DNA from 3 places in the Nonomuraea gerenzanensis genome. Region 1 is predicted to be linked to each of the others. Evidence: riboswitches for the same ligand, from Rfam matches in the RefSeq annotation. Region 1 holds a riboswitch; each other region holds the start of a gene.
The links. A riboswitch is a leader RNA that binds a small molecule or an ion and turns the genes downstream of it on or off. The one in region 1 is predicted to bind thiamine pyrophosphate.
Positions count from the first base shown of each region.

Region 2: another riboswitch for thiamine pyrophosphate. It lies ahead of LCN96_RS00735 (purine-cytosine permease family protein); the one in region 1 lies ahead of LCN96_RS17990 (FAD-dependent oxidoreductase).
Region 3: another riboswitch for thiamine pyrophosphate. It lies ahead of thiC (phosphomethylpyrimidine synthase ThiC); the one in region 1 lies ahead of LCN96_RS17990 (FAD-dependent oxidoreductase).

Region 1 covers NZ_CP084058.1:3,738,480-3,745,954, forward strand. Annotated here, with positions in the region: gene pknB (Stk1 family PASTA domain-containing Ser/Thr kinase) at 1-679, opposite strand, end outside; gene LCN96_RS17980 (thiazole synthase) at 1,120-1,875, opposite strand; gene thiS (sulfur carrier protein ThiS) at 1,868-2,068, opposite strand; gene LCN96_RS17990 (FAD-dependent oxidoreductase) at 2,065-3,270, opposite strand; TPP riboswitch at 3,239-3,355, opposite strand; gene LCN96_RS17995 (NAD(P)/FAD-dependent oxidoreductase) at 3,415-4,578, shown strand; gene LCN96_RS18000 (Rv2175c family DNA-binding protein) at 4,609-4,983, shown strand; gene thiE (thiamine phosphate synthase) at 4,961-5,599, shown strand; gene LCN96_RS18010 (polyprenyl synthetase family protein) at 5,748-6,815, opposite strand; gene metF (methylenetetrahydrofolate reductase [NAD(P)H]) at 6,907-7,475, shown strand, end outside.
Region 2 covers NZ_CP084058.1:130,617-138,091, forward strand. Annotated here, with positions in the region: gene LCN96_RS00700 (LCP family protein) at 1-158, shown strand, start outside; gene LCN96_RS00705 (GOLPH3/VPS74 family protein) at 176-895, opposite strand; gene LCN96_RS00710 (TenA family protein) at 920-1,525, shown strand; gene LCN96_RS00715 (Fpg/Nei family DNA glycosylase) at 1,555-2,433, shown strand; gene LCN96_RS00720 (MFS transporter) at 2,426-3,784, opposite strand; gene LCN96_RS00725 (winged helix-turn-helix transcriptional regulator) at 3,900-4,331, shown strand; gene LCN96_RS00730 (rhodanese-like domain-containing protein) at 4,328-4,651, shown strand; TPP riboswitch at 4,706-4,819, shown strand; gene LCN96_RS00735 (purine-cytosine permease family protein) at 4,810-6,129, shown strand; gene LCN96_RS00740 (methylated-DNA--[protein]-cysteine S-methyltransferase) at 6,089-6,667, opposite strand; gene LCN96_RS00745 (ATP-binding protein) at 6,762-7,475, shown strand, end outside.
Region 3 covers NZ_CP084058.1:1,625,001-1,632,475, forward strand. Annotated here, with positions in the region: gene LCN96_RS07985 (AIM24 family protein) at 1-471, shown strand, start outside; gene LCN96_RS07990 (YbaK/prolyl-tRNA synthetase associated domain-containing protein) at 468-968, shown strand; gene LCN96_RS07995 (cellulose binding domain-containing protein) at 955-2,001, opposite strand; gene LCN96_RS08000 (universal stress protein) at 2,146-2,991, opposite strand; gene LCN96_RS08005 (hypothetical protein) at 2,973-3,323, opposite strand; TPP riboswitch at 3,414-3,526, shown strand; gene thiC (phosphomethylpyrimidine synthase ThiC) at 3,519-5,063, shown strand; gene LCN96_RS08015 (hypothetical protein) at 5,201-5,512, shown strand; gene LCN96_RS08020 (SDR family oxidoreductase) at 5,509-6,360, opposite strand; gene LCN96_RS08025 (glycine betaine ABC transporter substrate-binding protein) at 6,401-7,351, opposite strand; gene LCN96_RS08030 (ABC transporter permease) at 7,348-7,475, opposite strand, start outside.

The sequences.
Region 1 (7,475 bases):
AGGCCACCGACATCGGGGTCTCCCCGTCGTACGGCTGCTGTCCTGTCACCAGCTCGAACAGCATGATGCCCGCTGCGTAGACGTCGCTGCGCACGTCGGCGGCGCCGGTGATGACCTGCTCGGGCGCCATGTAGCCGACCGTGCCGATCATCACTCCGGTGCGGGTCTGGTTCGTCGCCTCGATCGCCTTGGCCAGGCCGAAGTCGACGACCTTGACCCGGCCGTCGTCGGTCATCAGGACGTTCTCGGGCTTCACGTCACGGTGGACCATCCCGGCCTGGTGGGCCGCGCCGAGCGCGGCGAGCACCGGGATCATGATCTCGAGCGCCTCACGGGCCGGCAGCCTGCCGCGCTCCCGCAGGATGTCGCGCAGGGTCTTGCCCGGGACGTACTCCATCGACAGGTAGACGACGTCGTTGTCGGTGCCCTGGTCGAAGACGTGCACCACGTTGGGGTGCGAGAGGCTGGCAACCGATTTGGCCTCGCCGATGAACCGCCGGACGAACGCCGGGTCCTCGGCGAGCGAGCGGTGCATGACCTTCAGCGCCACCGTCCGGTCGAGCCGGATGTCCAGCGCGAGGTAGACGGTCGCCATACCGCCCCGGGCGATCCGGCTCTCGATGCGGTAGCGCCCATCGAGGAGCCGCCCGACCAGGGGGTCCGCAGTCGTCGTATCCACCCCGCTGAGTTTACGGGCGTTTTGCCACCGGCATGGCCTCGGCGCCCGAAACCGATGCGGAGACGTTCTCGGCGGAACGCCTCCGCCCTCCGTCTCCGGGGATCCCGCCCCGGCACGGCGCCTGCCCTCGGCGTGTCATCCGTGAGGGCACAGCGGCGGCCTCCGGGCGTCGCCAGGCCGCCTTCCGGCACGCCGTCGCCGGGATGGCCCGGCGGACGCCCTGCGGTGCCTCATGGAGGCCCACGCGCCGGTTTCGAGGGCGCCATCGGGCCGGCGCGGCGGGCGTGCCGCTGCCGTGTGGCGGCGGCCCGCAGGGCGTCAACGGGCGTGCCGCTGCCGTGTGGCGGCTGCCCGCAGCGCGTCCGCGGCGTGCCGCTGCCGTGCGGTGGCCGCCCGCAGCGCGTCCGCGGCGTGCCGCTGCCGTGTGGCGGAGGCGGCTGTCAGGGCGTCATCGGGGAGGACGCCTCGGCGTAGCGGCGGCGCGGGATGCGGCCCGCCTGCCGCGCCATCCGCCCGGCCACCACCGCCGCCTTCATCGCCGCGGCCATGAGCTCGGGCCGCTGCGCCCGGGTGACGGCCGTGGCCAGCAACACGGCGTCGCAGCCCAGCTCCATCGCCAATGCGGCGTCGCTGGCCGTGCCGATGCCCGCGTCGAGGATCACCGGCACGGACGCGGCCTCCACGATCAGCTCGATGTTGTGCGGGTTGCGGATGCCCAGCCCCGAGCCGATCGGCGCGCCCAGCGGCATCACGGCCGCGCACCCGGCCTGCTCCAGCCGCCGGGCCAGCGCCGGGTCGTCGCCGATGTACGGCAGCACCACGAACCCGTCGGCCACCAGCCGCTCGGCCGCGTCGAACGTCTCGATCGGGTCGGGCAGCAGCGTGCGCTCGTCGGCGATGACCTCCAGCTTGACCCAGTTCGTGCCCAGGGCCTCCCTGGCCAGCTTGGCCGTCAGCACGGCCTCGCCCGCGGTGAAGCAGCCCGCGGTGTTGGGCAGCACCTTGATGCCGCGCTCGCGCAGCACGTCCAGCACGGAGCCGCGGGCGCCGGGATCGAGCCGCCGCATCGCCACCGTGGTCAGCTCGGTGCCCGAAGCGACCAGCGCCTGGTCCAGCACCTCCAGCGAGGGGGCGCCACCGGTCCCCATGATGAGCCGGGAGGAGAACTTCTCCCCGGCGATGATCAGATCATCCACCTTGCACCGCCGTCAGAACCTCCACGCGGTCACGGTCGCGCAGCGCCGTCGTCTCCCAGGTGCTGCGCGTGACCACCTCGTCGTTCACGGCCACGGCCACTCCGGTGGTGGCCGAGGTCAGAGTATGTACGGCTTGAGCCACGGTCATGCCGTCGGCCACCTCGTGGGTGGAGCCGTTGATCACAACAATCATGAAATTTCCCGAAATCTCCCCGGCGTGCACAGTGCCGCCAGCTCGCTCTCCTCGCCCAGCAGGATCGCCGTCGTGAGCGGGGCGAGCAGCACGCCGCCCCGATGGTGCCCGGTCGCGTACACCAGCCCCGGCGTCCCGCTCGGGCCGATCAGCGGCAGGTTGTCCGGAGTCCCCGGGCGCAGCCCCGCCACCACGTCGGCGACCTCCAGCTCGGTGACGCCCGGCACCAGCTCCCTGGCGTCCCGCAGCAGCTCCCAGAGCCCGCCGGCCGTCACCCTGGTGTCGAACCCCATCTCCTCCTGCGTGGCCCCGACCACCAGCTCACCGTCTCCCCGGGGGACGAGGTAGACCGACGAGCCGTGCACGGTGCCGCGTACACACCGGCCGAGCAGGGGCTGGGGCGAGCGCAACCGCATGATCTGCCCCTTGACCGGCCGCACCGGCACCTCGGCCAGCTCGGCGCTCCACGCCCCGGCCGCCAGCACGACCCGCTCGCCCCGCAGCTCGCCGGGGAGGTCGTGGTGGTCCGAGCCGTCCTCGGCGGCCGGTGGCGCGAGGCGTACCCCTGCCACCCGGTCACCCTCCCGCAGCAGCTCGGTCGCGCGCGCCCGCACCACAGGGACGCCCAGCCGTTCCAGCGCGACCAGCAGGGCCGCCGTCACGCGGCGCGGGTCCACCCACGCGTCGCCCGGCGCCAGCAGGCCGCCGCGCACGGACGGGGCCAGCATCGGCTCCAGCCGGCGGCACTCGCGCCCGGTGAGCCGCTCGACCGGCAACCCCAGCTTCTCCATGTACGCGGCCAGCTCGCCCAGCGCCTCCATGTCGTCGGCCCCGAACGCCACGTCCAGCGTCCCGTCCGCCCGCAGGTCCAGCGCCCGCACATCAGCGAACCCCAGCCCGCCACCCGAGCCGACACCAGGATCGGCATCCGCAGGAGGGAAACCCGCGTCGGCGGCCAGTTCGGCGGCGAAGGCGGGCCAGCGGCGCAGCGACGCCACCCCCAGCCGCAACAACGGCCCTTCGGTGTAGGTCACCTCACTGACCGGCGCCAGCATCCCGGCCGCCGCGTACGACGCCCCCCTGCCCGGAGCCGGATCCACCACGGTGACGGGCCGCCCCGCACGGGCCGTCCGCCAGGCCACCGAGAGCCCGACGACCCCGCCACCCACGATCACATCCACATGCGCTCCCTTCGCCGGCATGATCCGGATCAGGTGTCTTGCGGTCGAAGGCCCGGTAAAGCCTTCCTCTCAGCCCGGTAACGGCCGGACTCCCGCGCGTCTTACATCGACCAGCCTACGGCCTCGGTGCGGCGTCCACGTACGCCCCCCGTTATGGTCATGAACGTGAACCATGTCGTGGTGGTGGGAGCGGGCCTGGCCGGAGTGCGTACGGTGGAGGCCCTGCGCGGGCGCGGCTTCACCGGCCGGATCACGTTGATCGGGCAGGAGCGCCATCGGCCCTACGACCGCCCGCCGCTGTCGAAGGCGGTGCTGAAGGGCGAGGCCGACAACAGCTTCGTCGACACCGACCTCGACGCGCTCGGCGTGGACTTCTGGCCGGGCGTCGCCGCCAAGTCGCTGCGCGCGGGCGTCGTGGAGACCACCGAGGGCGAGGTCGCCTACGACGGCCTGGTCATCGCCACCGGGGCCGACCCGATCCGGCTGCCCGGCGACGGGCCCCAGCACGTCCTGCGCACCCTCGACGACGCCCACGAGCTGCGCGCCATGCTCGTCCCGGGCGCCCGCGTCGCGATCATCGGCGCCGGCTGGATCGGCGCGGAGGTCGCCACCGCCGCCCGGCGCGCGGGCTGCGCGGTGACGGTCGTCGAGTCCGCCTCCGCCCCGCTGTCCACCGCCGTCGGCGCGGAGCTCGGGAAGCGCACCCTGCCCTGGTACGACGGGATCGACCTGCGGCTCGGCACCATGGTCGACTCCGTGGACGAGGGCGGCGTGCGGCTGGTGGGCGGGGAGTTCGTCGAGGCGCACGTGGTCGTCACCGGGATCGGCGTGCGGCCGGCCGTCGAATGGCTCGCCGACGCCGACATCGACCTGCACAACGGCGTGGTCACCGACGAGCACCTGCGGGCCTCGCTGCCCGGCGTCGTCGCGGTCGGCGACTGCGCCGCCTGGTGGTCGCGCCGCTGGCGGACCAGGCTGCGGGTGGAGCACTGGGACACCGCGCTCAACGCCCCTGAGGTCGCCGCCGCGACGCTGCTGGGGGAGGAGGCGGTGTACGACCCGGTGCCGTACTTCTGGTCGGAGCAGTTCGGGCACATGCTGCAGTACGCCGGCCACCATCCCGCCGGTGACCGGCTGATCTACCGGGGTGAGCCCGAAGGAAAATGGTCGGCCGTGTGGCTCACCGCCGACGACACCCTGGCCGCGGTGCTGGCCGTGGACCGGCCGCGGGACCTCGTACAGGGGCGCAGAATCATCGATGCAGGCTCCCGCCTCCAAGCCGAACGCCTGGTAGATCCACAAGTACCCCTACGGGATTGTGTTGTTTGAGCAAGCACGCCATGTGGTAGTTGTGGTTTCGTGACGCTTTCTGTTGCACAGATCGACCGGGAGACCGACCAGCTCGTAGACGAGTGGCTCACCCTCCCCGAAGTGGCCTCGCGCCTCGATCTCCCGATCGGCCGGGCCAAGCAACTCCTCAGGGACCACAAGCTCCTCGGCGTGCGCCGGGGCAGCGGCGGGCCACAGGTGCCTGCGGTGTTCCTCGATGGAAAGGACGTGATGAAGGGCCTGCCCGGCACACTGACCGTGTTGCAGGACGCCGGGTACGACGACGTGGAGTCGCTGCGCTGGCTCTTCACCCCAGACGAGTCCCTGCCGGGGTCGCCCATCGAGGCGATCAAGGCCGGCCGTCACACTGAGGTCAAGCGGCGTGCCCAAGCCCTCGCTTTCTGAGGCCCGCCTCTATCTCTGCACAGACGGCCGCCGCGACCGCGGCGATCTGGCAGAGTTCCTCGACTCGGTGCTGGCCGGCGGCGTGGACATCATCCAGCTGCGGGAGAAAGGCCTGGAGGCCCGCGAAGAACTCGCGCTCCTCGAAGTCTTCCGCGACGCCTGCGACCGGCACGGCAAGCTGCTGGCCGTCAACGACCGGGCGGACATCGCCTACGCCGCCCGGCCCGACGTGCTCCATCTGGGGCAGGACGACCTTCCTGTGACGGTCGCGCGAGAGATACTCGGCGACGACATCGTCATCGGACGGTCCACCCACTCCGCCGCCGAGGCTTCCGCCGCGGCTGTGGAGGAGGGCGTCGACTACTTCTGCTGTGGCCCCACCTGGCCCACCCCGACCAAGCCCGGCCGCCCGGCCCCCGGCCCGCCGCTGCTCCGGCACGCGGCGTCGCTGGAGACCTCGCGGCCGTGGTTCGCGATCGGCGGCATCGACCTCGGCAATCTGGATGAGGTGATGTCGTACGGGGTGCGGCGCGTGGTGGTGGTACGGGCGATCACCGAGGCCGACGACCCCGGGGCGGCGGCGGCGGAGTTCGTCAAGCGGCTGACTGGCGGCTGAACGCGCGAGGCGCCCGCTTCTCGCCGCGGGCGCCTTCGTCGTCGCCCACCTCGCCGCCGTCCTGCTGTGCTCGGCTCCCGGGCTCAGGCGGGCAGGGGCCGCCAGTCCTTGCGGGACGTGGCGGCGATGGCGAGCTCGGTGAGGGCCGTCAGGTCTTGCGGGACGTGGCGGCGATGGCGAGCTCGGTGAGCGCAGCCCGCGCCTCCGGCGTGACCGGCGCCGCGTCAAGGGCGGCCAACGCCTGCCCGAGATAGTCGCCGATCAGGTCCTCGCACTCCCGCAACGCCCCCGTGTCCTCGATGATCCCCCGCAACGTGGCGACCCCCCGCTCGTCCAGCCCCGGATCCCCCAGCAGCCGCCGCACCGTCTCGGCGTCGGCGGGGGAGGCGGCGGCCAGGGTGCGGGCCACGAGCATGGTGCGCTTGCCTTCCCGTAGGTCGTCGCCCGCCGGCTTGCCCGTCTGCGCCGGGTCGCCGAACACGCCCAGGATGTCGTCGCGCAGCTGGAAGGCGATCCCGACGCGCCGCCCGTAGCCGGTGCACAGCTCGTCCATCCACGGGGCGAGCTCGCGGGCGGCCAGGGCGAGGCCGAGCCTGAGCGGCTGCTCCACCGAGTACTTGCCGCTCTTGAACAGCGCCACCCGCAGCGCCGACTCGAACGTGTTCTCCCCGTGCGCCTGCTCCAGCAGGTCGAGGTACTGGCCGCACATCAGCTCGCTGCGCATGTGGTCGTGGACGGGCTGGGCGGTGTCGAGGGACTCGCGCGGCAGGCCGCTCGCCCGCCACATCTCGCCGGACCAGATCAGCAGCAGGTTGCCGAGCAGGATCGCGGCGCCCTCGCCGAACTGCTCGGCGGAGCCGTACCAGGCGGACTTCTCGTGCATCGCCTGGAAGCGGCGGTGCGCGGACGGCATGCCCCTGCGCAGGTCGCTCTTGTCCATCACGTCGTCGTGCACCAGCGCGCTGGCCTGCAGCAGCTCCAGCGAGGCCGCGGCGGTGAAGATGCCGGGCACGTCCGTGCCGCCGGCGCCGCGCCAGCCCCAGTAGCAGAACGCGGGGCGCAGCCGCTTGCCGCCCGACAGCAGCTCGTCGGCGGCCGTGCGCAGCGGCGCGAACTCGGGGTCGCCGGTCGCGGGCAGCTTCCGTTCGACGAACTCCGTGAGGGCACGCTCCACCTGCGCGCGCAAAATCTCCATGCCGGCGGCGTCAGTGGTCATGCCCTGAGACTAGTGGCCCCGGGGACAGGTCAGGATCTCCAGGTGGTTCTCTGACCCGCGGATCCCATGCATGTGACGGTAACCTTGGCTCATGGCGCTTGGTCGACCCTCCATCCGGCCCGATCGTGTTCCCACCGTCCGCGAGATGCTCGCCTCCGGTGGCCGGTCGTTCTCCTTCGAGTTCTTCCCCCCGAAGACCGACGAGGGCGAGCGGCAGCTCTGGCGCGCGATCAGGGAGCTGGAGTCGTTGCGGCCGACCTTCGTGTCGGTGACGTACGGCGCCGGTGGCTCCACCCGCGACCGCACGGTCGACATCGTCGAGCGGATCGCCCACGACACCACCCTCACCCCTGTGGCGCACTTCACCGCGGTCAACCACTCGGTGCGCGAGCTGCGTCACCTCGTGGGGCGCTTCGCCGACGCCGGGGTGCGCAACATCCTGGCCGTGCGCGGCGACCCGCCCGGCGACCCGATGGGCGAGTGGGTGCAGCACCCCGAGGGCGTGCTCTACGCCGAGGAGCTGGTGCGGCTGATCCGGCTGGCGGGCGACTTCTGCGTCGGCGTGGCCGCGTTCCCGTACAAGCATCCGCGCTCGCCGTCCATCGAGTCCGACACCGAGTACTTCGTGCGCAAGTGCCGGGCGGGAGCCGACTACGCGAT
Region 2 (7,475 bases), 3.6 Mb from region 1:
GCGACAGCCCGGTGACCACGGTGGTGCCGTTCGGCGGCAACGAGGTGATCCCCGGCGGCGGCACGGCGGTCAAGTGGGACCGGACCAAGGCGCTGGCGCTGTTCGACGCGCTGAAGGAGGACAAGCCGGTGCCGAAGGACGTGGTGGACGCCGGCTGAGGCGGGCGGGCGGCGGGTCAGTCGCCGCCGCCACCACCGCCGTCGCCCCCGTCACCGCCGCCGCCTCCGTCTCCGCCTCCGCTTCCGCTTCCGCTTCCGCTGGAGGACGAGGTGCTGGTCGTCATGACGGCGGTCCCGATGGCGGAGATGGTCTGGGCGACCGCGTCGGCCGCCCACGTGCCCTTGGCGAGCTCCTTGACGCGCCTTCTGCTCGCGCCGGGGAACACCTTGCGGCTCAGCCCGGCCGCGTGCGTGATCGCGATCAGGGCGGCCGTGCGGTCGTCGGGGTGGGCGCCCGCCAGAACGGCGGACACGCGCTCCCTGACGTTCGCCTCCGCCCCGGGGTGCGCCTCCGGCCAGCGGGTGACGGGGAAGAGCCCCAGGACCCTGCCGCGCCGCTCGCTCAGGATGCCCGCCGCCGCCAGCCGGGAGAGCAGGCGGCCGCGCAGCTTCTGCGACTGCAGCTCGTGCACCCACCAGGCCGGGCTCCTGGTGCCCCGCTTGGCGGCGATGGCGGCCAGGGCGGCGTCCAGCTCCTGGTCGCCGAGCGGGGCCGGATCGGTGACCGTCAGCTTCTTGAGCAGCCTGCCCGTCACCTCGATGCGCCGGGCGACGGCCAGCTCCGCCAGGACGGCCCCCGCGACCGCCGGGTCGAGCCGCGTGACGTTGATGAGCGGCGTGCCCTTGTCGTCGCTGTAGGCGAGCAGGAGGAGCTCCTCGGCGATCGTCACCGTCATGCCGTGAACACTAACCTCCCAGCCATGAACGTTTCGGAGAGGTTGCACGCCATCGGCCGCCCGCTGCTCCTGGCGCAGCTCGACCACCCCACGGTGGCCGGGATCGGGCGCGGTGATCTGCCGGAGCCGGTGTTCCGGTCGTGGCTGGAGCAGGACTACCTGTTCCTGCTGGACTACGTGCGGGTCTTCGCCCGGCTGGCCTGGCAGGCGCCCGACGCGCACCTGGGCGACCTGGTGGACCTGGCGCACACCACCTTCCACGACGAGCTGAGCCTGCACCGGACGATGTCGGCGGAGTTCGGGGCCGACCTGGAGAAGGCGGTGAAGGGGCCGGCGTGCGCGGCGTACACGGGGTTCCTGCTGGAGTCGGCGGGCTCGTACGCGGAGGGGCTGGCGGCGCTGTACCCGTGCATGTGGGGCTATTCCCACCTGGGGCGCATCCTGGCGGAGCACCCGCCCGCGGAGCCGCGCTACCGGGCCTGGGTGGACACGTACGCGGACCCGGGGTTCGCGGCCCTCACCACGCGCATCGGGCGGATGATCGACGAGGCCCGGCCGGACCCGGACCGCGCGGAGCGGCTGTTCACCGAGGGGATGCGGCACGAGCTGGCCTTCTGGGACGTGCCCTAGCCGGTGAGTGCGGCACGTACCCTGGTGGCATGCCCGAACTTCCCGAAGTGGAGTCTCTCGCCGGTTTCCTGCGCGAGCGGGCGGTGGGTCGCACGATCCTGGGCGTCGACGTGGTCGCCGTCCAGGCGCTCAAGACGTTCGACCCGCCGGTCACCGCGCTCGGCGGGCTGACCGTCACGGGTGTGGCCAGGCACGGCAAGTTCCTCGACCTCGACTGTGACGGCCTGCACCTGGTCATCCACCTGGCCCGCGCGGGGTGGCTGCGCTGGCGCGAGGACCTGTCCGGAGCCAAGCCGGTCCGGCCAGGCAAGGGGCCGCTGGCCGTACGGGTGCGGTTCGCGCCCGACGACGAGGGCCTGGCGCCGGGCTTCGAGCTGACCGAGGCGGGGACCCAGAAGCGCCTGGCCGTCTATGTCACGAAAAATCCGGACGAGATCCCGAATGTTGCCACGCTCGGCCCCGACCCGCTCGCCGAGTCCTTCACCGTCGAGGCGCTCAAGCGGATCATCGGCGGCAACCGCACGCAGATCAAGGGCCTGCTGCGCGACCAGAAGGTGATCGCGGGCATCGGCAACGCCTACTCCGACGAGGTGCTGCACGCCGCGAAGATGTCCCCGTTCAAGATCGCGGCCACGCTCACCGACGCGCAGATCGCCGACCTGCACGAGGCCATCGTCACCACCCTGCGCGACGCCGTCGAGCGCGCGCACGGGCTGGCGGCCAAGGACCTCAAGGCGGAGAAGAAGTCGGGCCTGCGCGTGCACAACCGGGCGGGGCAGCCCTGCGACGTGTGCGGCGACACGATCAGGGAGGTCTCGTTCGCCGACTCGTCGTTGCAGTATTGCCCCACCTGCCAGACAGGCGGCAAGCCGCTGGCCGACCGCCGCCTGTCCAAGCTGCTCAAGTAGCGCTGAGCACCTCTTCACGCACCCGGGTGCGCAGGCCGGCGACGGCGACGACGGCCGCCAGCAGCGTGGCCGTGACGGGCACCACCAGGGCCGTGCGCATCGCCGCCAGCCCGGCCTCGGCGTCCGTCGCCGCGCCCAGGGCGGCCACGTTCACGGCGGTGACCATCGACAGGCCCAGGGCGGCGCCGAACTGGAACGAGGAGTTGATCAGCCCGCCGGCCAGGCCCTGCTCGTGCTCGGCGATGCCGTCCGTGGCCACGATCGTCAGCGGGCCGTAGACGAAGGCGAACATCAGGCCGATCAGCAGCATCGACGGCAGCATGGCCGCGTACGTCCAGTCCAGGCCCACCCCGAGGAACAGCGAGTAGGCCAGCAGGCCCGACAGCAGGCCGCCCAGCACCACCTTGGCGTTGCCGAACCGGTTGACCAGCCACGGCGTCAGCGTGGGGGCCAGCACCACGTCCGCGGCGGCCGCCAGCAGGGCCAGCCCCGTCTGGATGGTGGACCAGCCGCGCAGCTCCTGGAGGTAGAGCGTGACCAGGAACTGGAAGCCGAAGAACGAGGCCGTCAGCAGCGCGGCCATCACGTTCGCGCGGACCAGCGGGCCCGAGCGCAGGATCCCGAGCCGGACCAGCGGGCTGGCCGCGCGGCGTTCCACGGCGACGAAGATCGCCAGCAGGGCCAGGCCGCCGGCGAAGGACGCCACGGTCAGCAGGGGGCCGTCGGCGGGGTGCTCCAGGCGTACGACGCCGTAGACCAGCAGGATCATCGCGCCGGTGATGCTGATCGCGCCCGCGATGTCGAAGCCGCCCGCCGCCGGCCGCGTCGGCTGGTCCTTGATCAGGGGGATGGCGGCGAGCAGGATGACCAGCGCCAGCAGGACCGGGGCGAAGAACACCCACCGCCAGCCGATCGCGGTCAGCAGCCCGCCGACCACCAGCCCCAGCGCGAAGCCGCCCGCGGCCGTGCCCGCGTAGATCAGCAGGGCCCGGTTGCGCTGCGGGCCCTCGGGGAAGTTCGTGGTGATCAGCGACAGCCCGGCGGGCGTCATGAACGCGGCGGCCACCCCGGTGACGAACCTGGCCACCAGCAGCACCCACCCCTCGTCCGCGAAACCGCCGAGCCCCGAGAAGAGCAGGAACACCACCAGCCAGAACAGGAACATCCGCCGCCGCCCCAGCAGGTCGGCCGCCCGGCCGCCGAGCAGCATGAAGCCGCCGTAGCCGAGCACGTACGCGCTGACGACCCCGCTCAGCATGCCCGTGGACAGCCCCAGGTCGGCCCGGATGGACGGCAGGGCGACGTTCAACATGGCCACGTCGATGCCCTCCAGGAAGATGGCACCACACAAAACGATCAGTACGCCCCAGGTACGGGCGGTGACAGGCACAACGAACCCCCGGTTACGAATAGGCAGGTCGGTTCTCTCTTGTAACCGCCAAAATCATGCGACAGCATGAGATCTCGTGGAAGACGGCACTTTCGAATCACTCGGTTACTGCGAAGGCACCGTGGACGACTACGACGTACGCCAGTGGGACGTGCGCGAGGACTGCGAGGTCCGGCAGATACTCGACCGCATCGCCGACAAGTGGTCGCTGCTGGTCATCGCCCTGCTCGACTGCCAGAGCCTGCGCTTCACCCAGTTGCGCCGCGAGATCGACGGCATCAGCCAGCGCATGCTCAGCGTCACCCTGCGCCAGCTCGAACGCGACGGCCTGGTCAGCCGCACCGTCCATCCGGTGGTGCCGCCCCGCGTGGACTACGCGCTGACGCCGCTCGGCCGTACGCTGCACCAGACCATCAAGTCCCTGGTGACGTGGACCGAGCGGCACCAGGAGGAGATCGCCGCCGCGCGTGCCGCCTACGACCAGCGGCGCGAGATGATGGAGTCATGACCGTTCCTGAGATCGAGGCCACCGCCGTCCCCTCCGACGCCTACCTGCTCGACGTCCGCGAGCAGGACGAATGGCTGGCCGGGCACGCCCCCGAGGCCGTGCACATCCCCATGACCCAGATTCAGGGCCGGGTCGACGAGGTGCCCGCCGACCGCACCGTCTACGTCGTCTGCCGGGTGGGCGGGCGCTCCATGAACGTGGCGGCCTGGCTCAACCAGCTCGGGCGCGACGCGGTCAACGTGGGGGGCGGCATGCAGGCGTGGGAGTCCGCCAGCAAGCCGATGGTCAGCGAGACGGGGCAGCCGCCGTACGTCGCCTGAACCCGCCCACTATGGCGGTTTCGCTGTCATTGAGGCATGATGAGGGCGCAAACTACAGATCGTCGCGGGAGCTCGGGGTGCCGGGCTGAGAGGGCAGCTACCTAGCCGCTGCCGACCGCCTGAACCTGTCCGGGTAATGCCGGCGTAGGGAGTGTGCGATGACGCATGTCGCCGACGAAGTTCCGCTGACACTCGAAGGCCGGCCGCCGAAGACCCTGGGCGTGCTCGACCAGGGCGCGCTCTGGGCGAACCTCGGCGTCAGCCTGCTCGGCTTCTCCGGGGCGATGTTCCTGGTCAACCCGCTCGGCAACGCCCCGCTGAGCCTGGCTGCGGCGCTCGTGGCGACCGTGGTCGGCAGCCTGATCGGCACCGCCATGGTGGGGCTGTCCGCCATCCCCGGCACGCAGACGGGGCAGCCGTCGATGGTGCTGCTGCGCGGGCTGTTCGGGGCGCGGATCTCCTACGCGCCCACAGTGCTGAACATCGTGCAGATGCTCGGCTGGGGCGCCTTCGAGCTCTGGGTGATCGCCACCGGCGCCGGGGCGATCTTCCCCGCGGTGCCGTACGCGGTGTGGGTGATCGTGGCGGGAGTGCTCACCACCGCGCTGTCGATCTGGCCGCTCGGCTCGATCCGGGTGCTGCGCAGGTACGTCACCATCGGCGTGATCATCGCGATGATCTGGTTCGCCTGGTTCTTCCTGCGTGCGGCGCCCGCGCAGGAGGGCGGCTCCTGGACCGCCTTCCCCGCCGCCGTCGACTACGTGATCGCGCTGTCGGTGTCGTGGGTGCCGATGGCCGCCGACTTCGCCCGGCACTCGCGCTCCACCGGCGCCGCCTTCACCGGCGTGGTCGGCGGTTACACGCTGGCCCAGGTGGCCTGCCTCGGGCTGGGCGTGTACGCGGTGGCCATCGCGGGCGACGCGGACGCCGTGTTCGGCACGTTCGTCGCGGTGCCGCTGGGCGCGCTGTTCTTCGCCGTCCTGGTGCTGCGCGAGACCGACCAGTCCTTCGCCAACGTCTACTCCACCACGGTCTCGCTGCAGAACCTGATGCCGCGGGTCGACCGGCGCGTCTTCTCCGTCGCGATCGGGGTGCTGACCGTCGTGATCGCCCTGATCGTGGACGTGACCTCGTACGGCGCGTTCCTGGGCGTGATCGGGGCGGTGTTCGTGCCGATGTTCGCGGTGCTGGCCGTCGACTACTTCCTGCTCGGCGGCGCCCGGCGCTGGAACACCGACGAGCACGCGCCCTCGCGCTGGCCGATGCTGGTGCCGTGGGCGTTGGGCTTCGTGGCCTACTGGCTGACGACCTCGACGCCGACCATCGCCGCCTGGGACGGGATCTGGACGAGCGTGCGCGAGAGCATCGGCTTCACCCGGCAGGTGTGGATGAACGGGGCGCTGGGCGGGGCCTTGGTGGCCGCGCTGGTCACGCTGCTCATCGGCCTGCTGACTCCGAGGCCCGCCGTTCGACGTTGAGCAGGTGCTGCTTGGCGGACTGGCCGCCCGCGTAGTCGCCGAGCGCGCCGTCCTCGCGCACCACCCGGTGGCAGGGCACGATCACGCAGACGGGGTTGGAGGCCAGCGCGTTGCCGATCGCCCGCAGCGCGCGGGGCCGGCCGATGCTCTCGCCGATCTGCTCCAGCGTGGTGGTGGTGCCGTAGGGCACGGCCACCGTCTTCTGCAGCACCGTGCGTGCGAACGGCGTGGCCAGCCGCAGGTCCACCGGCGTGGTGAAGGTACGCAGCCGCCCGGAGAAGTACGCGTCGAGCTCTCTGCGCACCGGGTCGAGCCGCCTGGCCTCGGGCCCGATGAAGCTGCCCACGTGCCGGGTGAGCAGCTCGAAGACGTCGTTCTCCGCCTCGAAGCTGCACGCCGCGATGCCCTTGCCCGTCACGGCCAGCACCAGCCGGCCCACCGCGCCGTCGTAGGTGCCGAAGGCGATGTCGGGCGGGGTCTCACCCCGATAGGTGCTGGAGGTCACCCGCAACAGGGCATCGAGATCGTTGCTCGACATGCCTCGCACCCTCCCACCGCCGGGAATCACCGTGACCGCAGCGTATCGGACGGATCTCCCGACGCACCCACCGCACCGCGTGCACTATGGAGTAGTGGGGGACGAATGGGCCGGTAGTGACGATGAGATCGCTCGCGCGGCGCTCGCCAGCTCGCCCAACGCCGTCGTGGCGCTCGACAGGGACCAGAGTGTGCTGGTCTGGAACGCCGCGGCGGAGCGGGTGTTCGGGTGGCGCGCCGAGGAGGTGCTCGGGCGCCGGGCGCCCATCGTGCCCGACGAGCTGACCACCGAGCACACGGCCGCGCTGGAGCGGGTGCGCACCGGCGAGCCCGTCTCGCTGCGCACCAGGCGCCTGCACAGCAACGGCACCCTGCTCGACCTGCGGGTGGACATCAGCGCCCTGCGCCTGGGCAGCGCCGTGGGCGGCTACGTGTGCGTCTACCACCCGGCGCTGGCCGACCACGTGGCCAGGGAGCGGGTGGCACGCCGGGCCAGGCTGGTGCGCCGGCTCACCGACGTGGTCGGCGACATCAACTCCGAGCTGGAGCTGTCGGCCGTGCTGGACCGGATCTCGGCCAGCCTCACCGAGCTGACCGGCGCGGACGCGGGCGGTTTCGTACTGATCGAGGGGGATCGGCTGCGCTTGGTCAGCACGTACCAGTTGCCCGCCTCGATCAGGGGGACCACCACCGACCTGCGGACGAGTCTCGTGGACAAACTTTTACGCACCGGCAAGACCGTGCTGCTGGAGTCGAACGGGCTCGACGACCTGGTGTGGGCCCGGCTGGGCGGATTGCACACGATCGCG
Region 3 (7,475 bases), 2.1 Mb from region 1:
ACGGGTGAGGGCGCCTCGCTGATGCGGGTGCGTGGTGAAGGGCTGCTCTACCTGGCCGACAACGCCGACGACATCCACCTGTTCTACCTGGAGAACGAGGGGATCACGGTCAACGGGCGCAACCTGCTGGCCTTCCAGCCGCAGCTCACCTGGGACATCCAGCGGGTTCAGGGGGCCGGGATGGCGGCCGGTGGGCTGTTCAACACCACGGTGACGGGGACCGGGTGGGTGGCGGTGACCACGCATGGCACGCCGGTGCTGCTGGATGCGGCGCGCATGCCGACCTTCGCGGACGGGCAGTCGGCTGTGTGCTGGAGCGCGGGGTTGCAGGTCGGGGTCAATCGGACGTTGAAGGCGGGGGCGCTGATCGGGCGGGGGAGCGGGGAGGCCATGCAGCTGGCGTTCACGGGGCAGGGGTTCGTGCTGGTGCAGGCCAGTGAGGGGGCTCCTGTGGTGCAGGCGGCCCGTTGAGCGCGAAGGCGTCGCCGTACGCCGCCTACGAGCGTCTGATCGCCGACCTGGACGCCGCAGGAGCGCGGTACAGGCTGATCGACCACGCGCCCGAGGGCCGTACCGAGCAGGTCAGCGCGTTGCGCGGGCACGACGTGGCGCAGGCGGCCAAGTGCCTGATCGTGATGGTCAAGATCGGCAAGAAGCGGACCAGGCACGTGCTGGCCGTCGTCCCCGGCGACGCGCGCCTCGATCTGCAGGCGGTCAAGGCGCTGCTCGACGGCACGTACGTGGCCTTCGCCGGCACGGAGAAGGCCGAGGAGCTGGCGGGCAGCGTGAGCGGGACCGTGCTCCCGTTCAGCTACGACCCCCGGCTCGAGCTGGTCGCGGATCCGTCCCTGCTGGACCAGCCCGAGCTGTACTTCAACGCTGCCAGGCTCGACCGCTCCGTGGCGCTCGCCACCGCCGACTACGTACGGCTGGCGGCACCCCGCGTGGCACCCATCACGAGCAACTAGGGGCCGGAGCGGTGTTGGCGCCGTTCCAGGAGCCCAGGAAGCCGAACGTGGTCGAGGCCCCCGGCGCCAGCGTGCCGTTCCACGCGGCGTTGCGCACGGTCACCGACGACCCGGTGGCGCTCAGCGTGCCGCCCCACAGCTGGGTGATCTGCTGACCGTTGGCGAACGTCCACGCCACGGTCCAGGCGGACCTCGGCGTGGTGCCGGTGTTCTTGACGGTGACCTCGCCCTGGAAGCCGCCCTGCCACTGCCCCGTCGCCTGGTACGTGGCCGTGCATTTGCCGGGAGGCGGCGTGACGGTGCTGGTGACGGTGGGGGTGGCGGTGCCACCGCCGGCCAGGGCGGTCACCAGGGCCGGGTACCACTTGTCGGACATCTTCTGGTCGCCGGCCGCGTTCGGGTGCACCCCGTCGTAGGTGTCGGTGGCGGTGCTGAAGCCCGTCCACTGGTCCACGACCGTGATCGGCGACTGCGGGGTGGTGGTCGCGGCGGCCCAGGCGGGGATGGCGTCGTTGAAGTTCACGGTGCGCTGGGCGCATTCGGCGCAGGAGGACGGGTTCATCGGGATGATCTTGGCGACGAGGATCTTCGTGTTCGGGTTACCGGCCCGCATCTGGTTCACCAGCGTCGTGAACGCGCTGAGGATCGTCGCCGGGGCGATGTTGCTCCACACGTCGTTGGTGCCCAGGTGCATCACCACGATGTCGGGCCGGGTGGCGGAGAGCCAGCCGGGCAACAGGTTCTGGTTGGCGATGTTGGTGGCGAGATAGCCGCCGTGACCCTCGTTGTCGCCGTCGTGGGCCACTCCGCAGCCCTGCGGGGGCAGGGTGCCGACGAAGTCGATGTCGGTGTGGCCGGCGCTCTGAAGGCGGTTCCAGAGCAGGGCCCGCCAGCAGCCGGGGGATCCGGTGATCGAGTCGCCCAGCGGCATGATCCTGATGGGGGCGGCGCTGGCCGTGGCCGTGGTGGCGAATAACACCGCTGCGGCCAGCGCCACCAGCGCGGCCGTTACGGAGGCGATCCTGCTGCGCATCCATGCTCTCCCGTCGTACGACAGCGCGGAACGGAGGAGCCGCAGCGGCTCCATGAACCTGCGCAGATCGTAGGAGCGGCGGTTCGGCGCCGGGAAGCACGGCGATCATGACGCGGTGCTGACCTGGGAGGACGGATGTAAGTTTCAGCCGCGCACCACCGCCATCGGGCACGGGGCATGGTGCAGCAGGCCCTGGCTGATGGAGCCGATGAGCATGCCCGCGAGCTGCCCGTGCCCGCGCGAGCCCACCACCAGCAGGTCGGCGCGCCTGGCGGCTTCCTTGAGCACCTCCACCGGATGCCCGTGCACCACCTCGGCCACCACGTGCACGCCGGGGTGCCGCTCCCGGTGCACGCTCAGCGACTCCTTCAGGGAACGCAGCGTGTCCTGCTCGCTCTCACGGGAGGCCGGCTCGAAGCCGCCGGGATGGGGCCAGGCCCACGCCTGCACGGCACGCAGCCGCGCGCCGCGCAGCTCGGCCTCGGCGAAGGCGAACTCCATCGCCCGCGCGGCGCAGGGCGACCCGTCGGTGCCCGCGACGACCTCCGCGCGCGGGGCAGCGGGCGGGTCGTGGATCAGGATGACGTTCGTAGGCGCGTGCGCCGCCACCCCGTACGCGACCGACCCGACGAGCAGGCCCCGCACCCCGCCGATCCCGCGGCTGCCCACGACCAGCAGCGTGGCCCCCTCCGAGGCCTTGACCAGCGCCGAGCGGGGGTCGCCCGGCAGCAACACGCCTTCCATGGACACCTGCGGCCACACCCGTCGCGCGCGGTCGCAGGCGGCGTTGAGCACGGTCTCGGCGCCGTCGCGCATCCACTGGGCCACCTCGGCGTAGCGGACGGCGCCCTCGCACACCCACTTCGGCACGGCGTGCGCCACGGTCAGCGGCTCCTGACGCAGCTGGGCCTCGGCGGCGGCCCAGCCGGCGGCCTCCAGCCCGGTACGGGAGCCGTCCACACCGACGATGATCATGACAGTGCGTAACATTCCACCTCGGCGCGGCGGAACGGCAGCCCCTGCGCCTCGGAGTCGCGGGCGCATCGGCGCTCGGCCTTGCTGAGCCGGAGCGTGCCGCAGACGGTCACGCCGGAGTACGTCCGGCAGTCGAGCGTCGGGTCGGTCCGGCCGACGCGGTACATGCGCTTGACCGCCGCACGGCACTTCGCCTTCCCCGTGTCGGCGTAGCGGCACTGGGCGATCAGAGTGTCGTACTGTTCCTGGCTGACTTCGTGCTGATCCATGCCGTCCCCGGCGGCGGCGGTGGCGCCGGACGCGGCCATCACGACGAGTAGTCCTGCGACAGCGGCGAATCTCTTCATGTTTCCCCTGATGGGGACCGTACCGCTCACGGCGATCGCCAAACCTCGCGGCGCGGGTTTCAGGTGGGCGGGGGCGTGGGTACGATCATCGCCGACCAACGCGGGAGCCCGGTGCGGACCGGGCTGAGAGGACGGCTGACAGCCGCCGACCGCCAGAACCTGCTCCGGATAATGCCGGCGAAGGGAGTTTGCGCGATGACGGACGCGCGCTTTTTCAAGATCTACACCGGTGAGCTGCGGGTGCCGATGCGTCAGGTGCACCTGTCCAACGGCTCGTCGGTGACGCTGTACGACACCTCGGGCCCGTACACCGACCCCGCCTACGAGCCCGACCTCCGCCGTGGCCTGCCGCGCCTGCGCGAGCAGTGGGTCCGCGAGCGCCAGGCGGTGGGTCACCCGGTCACGCAGGTCGGGTGCGCCCGGCGCGGGCTGGTGACCAGGGAGATGGAGTTCGTGGCGGTACGCGAGGGCGTCACGCCCGAGTTCGTCCGCCAGGAGGTCGCCGCGGGCCGGGCCATCATCCCCGCGAACGTCAACCACCCCGAGACCGAGCCCATGATCATCGGCCGCGAGTTCCTCGTGAAGATCAACGCCAACATCGGCAACTCCGCCGTCTCCTCCTCGATCGAGGAGGAGGTGGAGAAGATGACCTGGGCCACGCGCTGGGGCGCCGACACGATCATGGACCTGTCGACCGGCGCCGACATCCGCGAGACCCGCGAGTGGATCCTGCGCAACTCGCCGGTCCCGGTCGGCACCGTGCCCATCTACCAGGCGCTGGAGAAGGTCAAGGGCCGCCCGGAGCTGCTGTCGTGGGAGGTCTACCGCGACACGCTGATCGAGCAGTGCGAGCAGGGCGTCGACTACGTGACCGTGCACGCGGGCGTGCGGCTGGCGCACGTGCCGCTCACCGCCGGCCGCAAGACCGGCATCGTCTCGCGCGGCGGCTCGATCATGGCCGCCTGGTGCCTGGCGCACCATCGCGAGAGCTTCCTGTACGAGAACTTCGCCGAGATGTGCGAGATCCTGGCCCGCTACGACGTGTCGTACTCGCTCGGCGACGGCCTGCGCCCCGGCTCCATCGCCGACGCCAACGATGAGGCCCAGTTCGCCGAGCTGCGCACGCTGGGCGAGCTGACGGGGATCGCCAGGGAGCACGACGTCCAGGTGATGATCGAGGGGCCGGGCCACGTCCCCATGCACAAGATCAAGGAGAACGTGGACCTGCAGCGCGAGCTGTGCGACGACGCCCCGTTCTACACGCTCGGCCCGCTCGTGACGGACATCGCGCCCGGCTACGACCACATCACCTCGGGCATCGGGGCCGCCATGATCGGCTGGTACGGCACGGCCATGCTCTGCTACGTCACCCCCAAGGAGCACCTCGGCCTGCCCGACAAGGACGACGTGAAGACCGGCGTGATCACGTACAAGATCGCCGCTCATGCGGCGGACCTGGCCAAGGGTCATCCACAAGCGCAGGCGTGGGACGACGCGCTGTCGGACGCGCGGTTCGAGTTCCGCTGGGAGGACCAGTTCGACCTGTCGCTGGACCCCGAGACGGCCCGCTCGTTCCACGACGAGACGCTGCCGGCGGCGCCCGCCAAGACCGCGCACTTCTGCTCGATGTGCGGCCCGAAGTTCTGCTCGATGCGGATCAGCCACGAGATCAGGGACGCGGGGTACGCGGAGAAGGCGGCCGAGTTCCGGCGGCTCGGAGGCACGCTCTACGTGGAGTGAGCCTTTGTCCAATGTCCGAAGCCGCAGGTCTGGACATTGATGGCGGGGACTGCCGCTCTTTCGGTGGCAACGTGACAGTGAGCCCGGCGCGGCAGGGGCGCCGGGGCTCCCACGACCACCGGAAGGCAGGATCTCTCATGTCGATCAGAACTCGTGCGGCGGCCGTCGCCGCGGCGTCCGTCGTCGCCGCAGGGCTCGCCGCCACCCCGGCCGCCGCGGACGTGCACCGGGGCGTGGCCGGGTGCTTCGCCTGGTCCTGGGGTGACGGCAACACCTCGGTGACCGTGTACTGGCACAACCGCTGCAGGACCAAGCACAAGATCACCATCAAGTACAGCCTGAGCTGGACCTACAAGACCTACACGGCCACCGTCGGCGGCAATGGCAAGGGGCACAAGAAGTTCCAGACCGCCTCGATCGTGTCCATCAAGGACAGCGGCCGGGCCTAACCCGGCAGCGTCTCGCCGCCGATGGGGGCCAGCACCTCGCCCGTGTAGTACGACGACAGCCGGTTCGAGGCGAAGAACACATACGACGGGGCGATCTCGTCCGGATCGGCCGCCCGCCCCATCGGCACCTGCTTGCCGAACTTCTCCACCTTCTCCTCCGGCATCGTCGCCGGGATCAGCGGCGTCCACACCGGGCCCGGCGCGACGGCGTTCACGCGGATGCCGCGCTCGACCAGGTTCTGCGCCATGGAGTAGGTGAAGGCGTTGATGGCGCCCTTGGTGGCGGCGTAGTCGATGAGCGACTTGTTGCCGCGCAGGCCGTTGATCGACGAGGTGTTCACGATGGCCGCGCCCTCGCGCAGATGCGCGAGCGCGGCCTTCGTGACGCGGTAGTAGCTGTGGATGTTGACCGCGAACGTGTGCTCCCACTGCTCGTCGTCCAGCTCCTCCAGGCCGCTCACCGGCGCCTGGTAGGCCACGTTGTTCACCAGCACGTCCAGGCCGCCCAGCTCGGAGACCGCCTGCTCGACGACCGAGGAGCAGTGGGCGCGGTCGGCCAGGTCGCCGGGCAGCAGCACACAGCGCCGCCCCGCCTGCTCGACCAGCTTGCGCGTGTGCGCAGCGTCCTCGTGCTCGGTCAGGTACGCGATCGCGACGTCCGCGCCCTCCTTGGCGAACGCCACCGCGACCGCCCGCCCGATGCCCGAGTCACCGCCGGTGATCAGTGCCTTCTTGCCGTCGAGCAGGGCGCGGCCCACGTAGTCGCGCATCTCGTCGCGCGGCTCTGGCGCCATCTCGCCGGTGTGGCCGGGGTAGGGCTGGTTCTGCGGTGGTGGTGTTTGCGACATGTCCAGCGGCCTGCCCCTGGCCGGGTATGCCTAACGCCAGTTATCTCACGAATCCCTGTGACCTGAGCCAGTCGCGGGCCACCAGCACGGGCACGTCGCCGTCCACGTCCACCTGGGCGTTGAGCGCGCGCATCACGTCGTCGGTCAGCTTCGCGCTGATCGGGGCGAAGATGCGGGCGATCTCCGGATGCGCGTCGGCGACCGGGCGGCGCAGGGTCACCGACGCGTTGTACAGCGGGAAGAAGTGCCGGTCGTCCTCCAGCAGGACCAGGTCGAGTGCCTTGATCCGGCCGTCGGTGGTGGTGACCATGCCGAGCGCGCACTGGCCGCCGGCGACCGAGTCGTACAGGACGCCGACCGACACCCTGCGCACGTTCGCCCTGGGGACGTCCTCGCCGTAGGTCAGCCCGTAGCCCCTGAGCATGCCGAGGAAGCCGTCGTCGCGGCCGAAGGTCTCGTGGTCGACGCAGAACGTACGCTGAGCCACGGGGATCTTCGTCAGGTCCGAGATCTTCGTCAGCCCGTACCTCTCGGCCGTGGCTCGCGTGACGCCGATCGTGTAGCTGTTGTTCAGCGGAGCGGGGGGCAGCCAGACGATGCCGTTCTCGCGCAGGTCCAGGTCGCGTACGGCCTCGTACTGCCGGGTGTGGTCCGGGATCGGGCGGGCCTGGCCGAGGTAGGTGATCCAGCCGGTGCCGGTGTACTCCCACATGAGGTCGGCGTCGCCCCTGGTCAGCGAGGCGCGGGCGTTGACGCTGCCCTGCACGTTCGTCTGGTCGGCCACATCCGCGCCGGCGGCGGTGAGGGCGAGCACCGCGATCTTGCCGAGCACGAGCTGCTCCGTGAACTCCTTGGACGTCACCCGGATTGGCGCGCCGTCGAGGCCGGGCACCGGCCGGATGCTGCCCGGCTCGACCGGCGGCACGAACGACGAGGCGGGCCGCAGGCCGCACGCCGCGACCAGCACCAGCAGGGCGAGCAGCGCTCTCACGCCAGCCCCTTCGGCGACAGGTAGCGCTGCGCGAGCCCGCCCAGCCAGTCGATGATCAGCGCGAGCACCGCGATCAGCACGCATCCGGTGATCAGGACCAGGTTGCGCTGCGTGCTCACTCCCG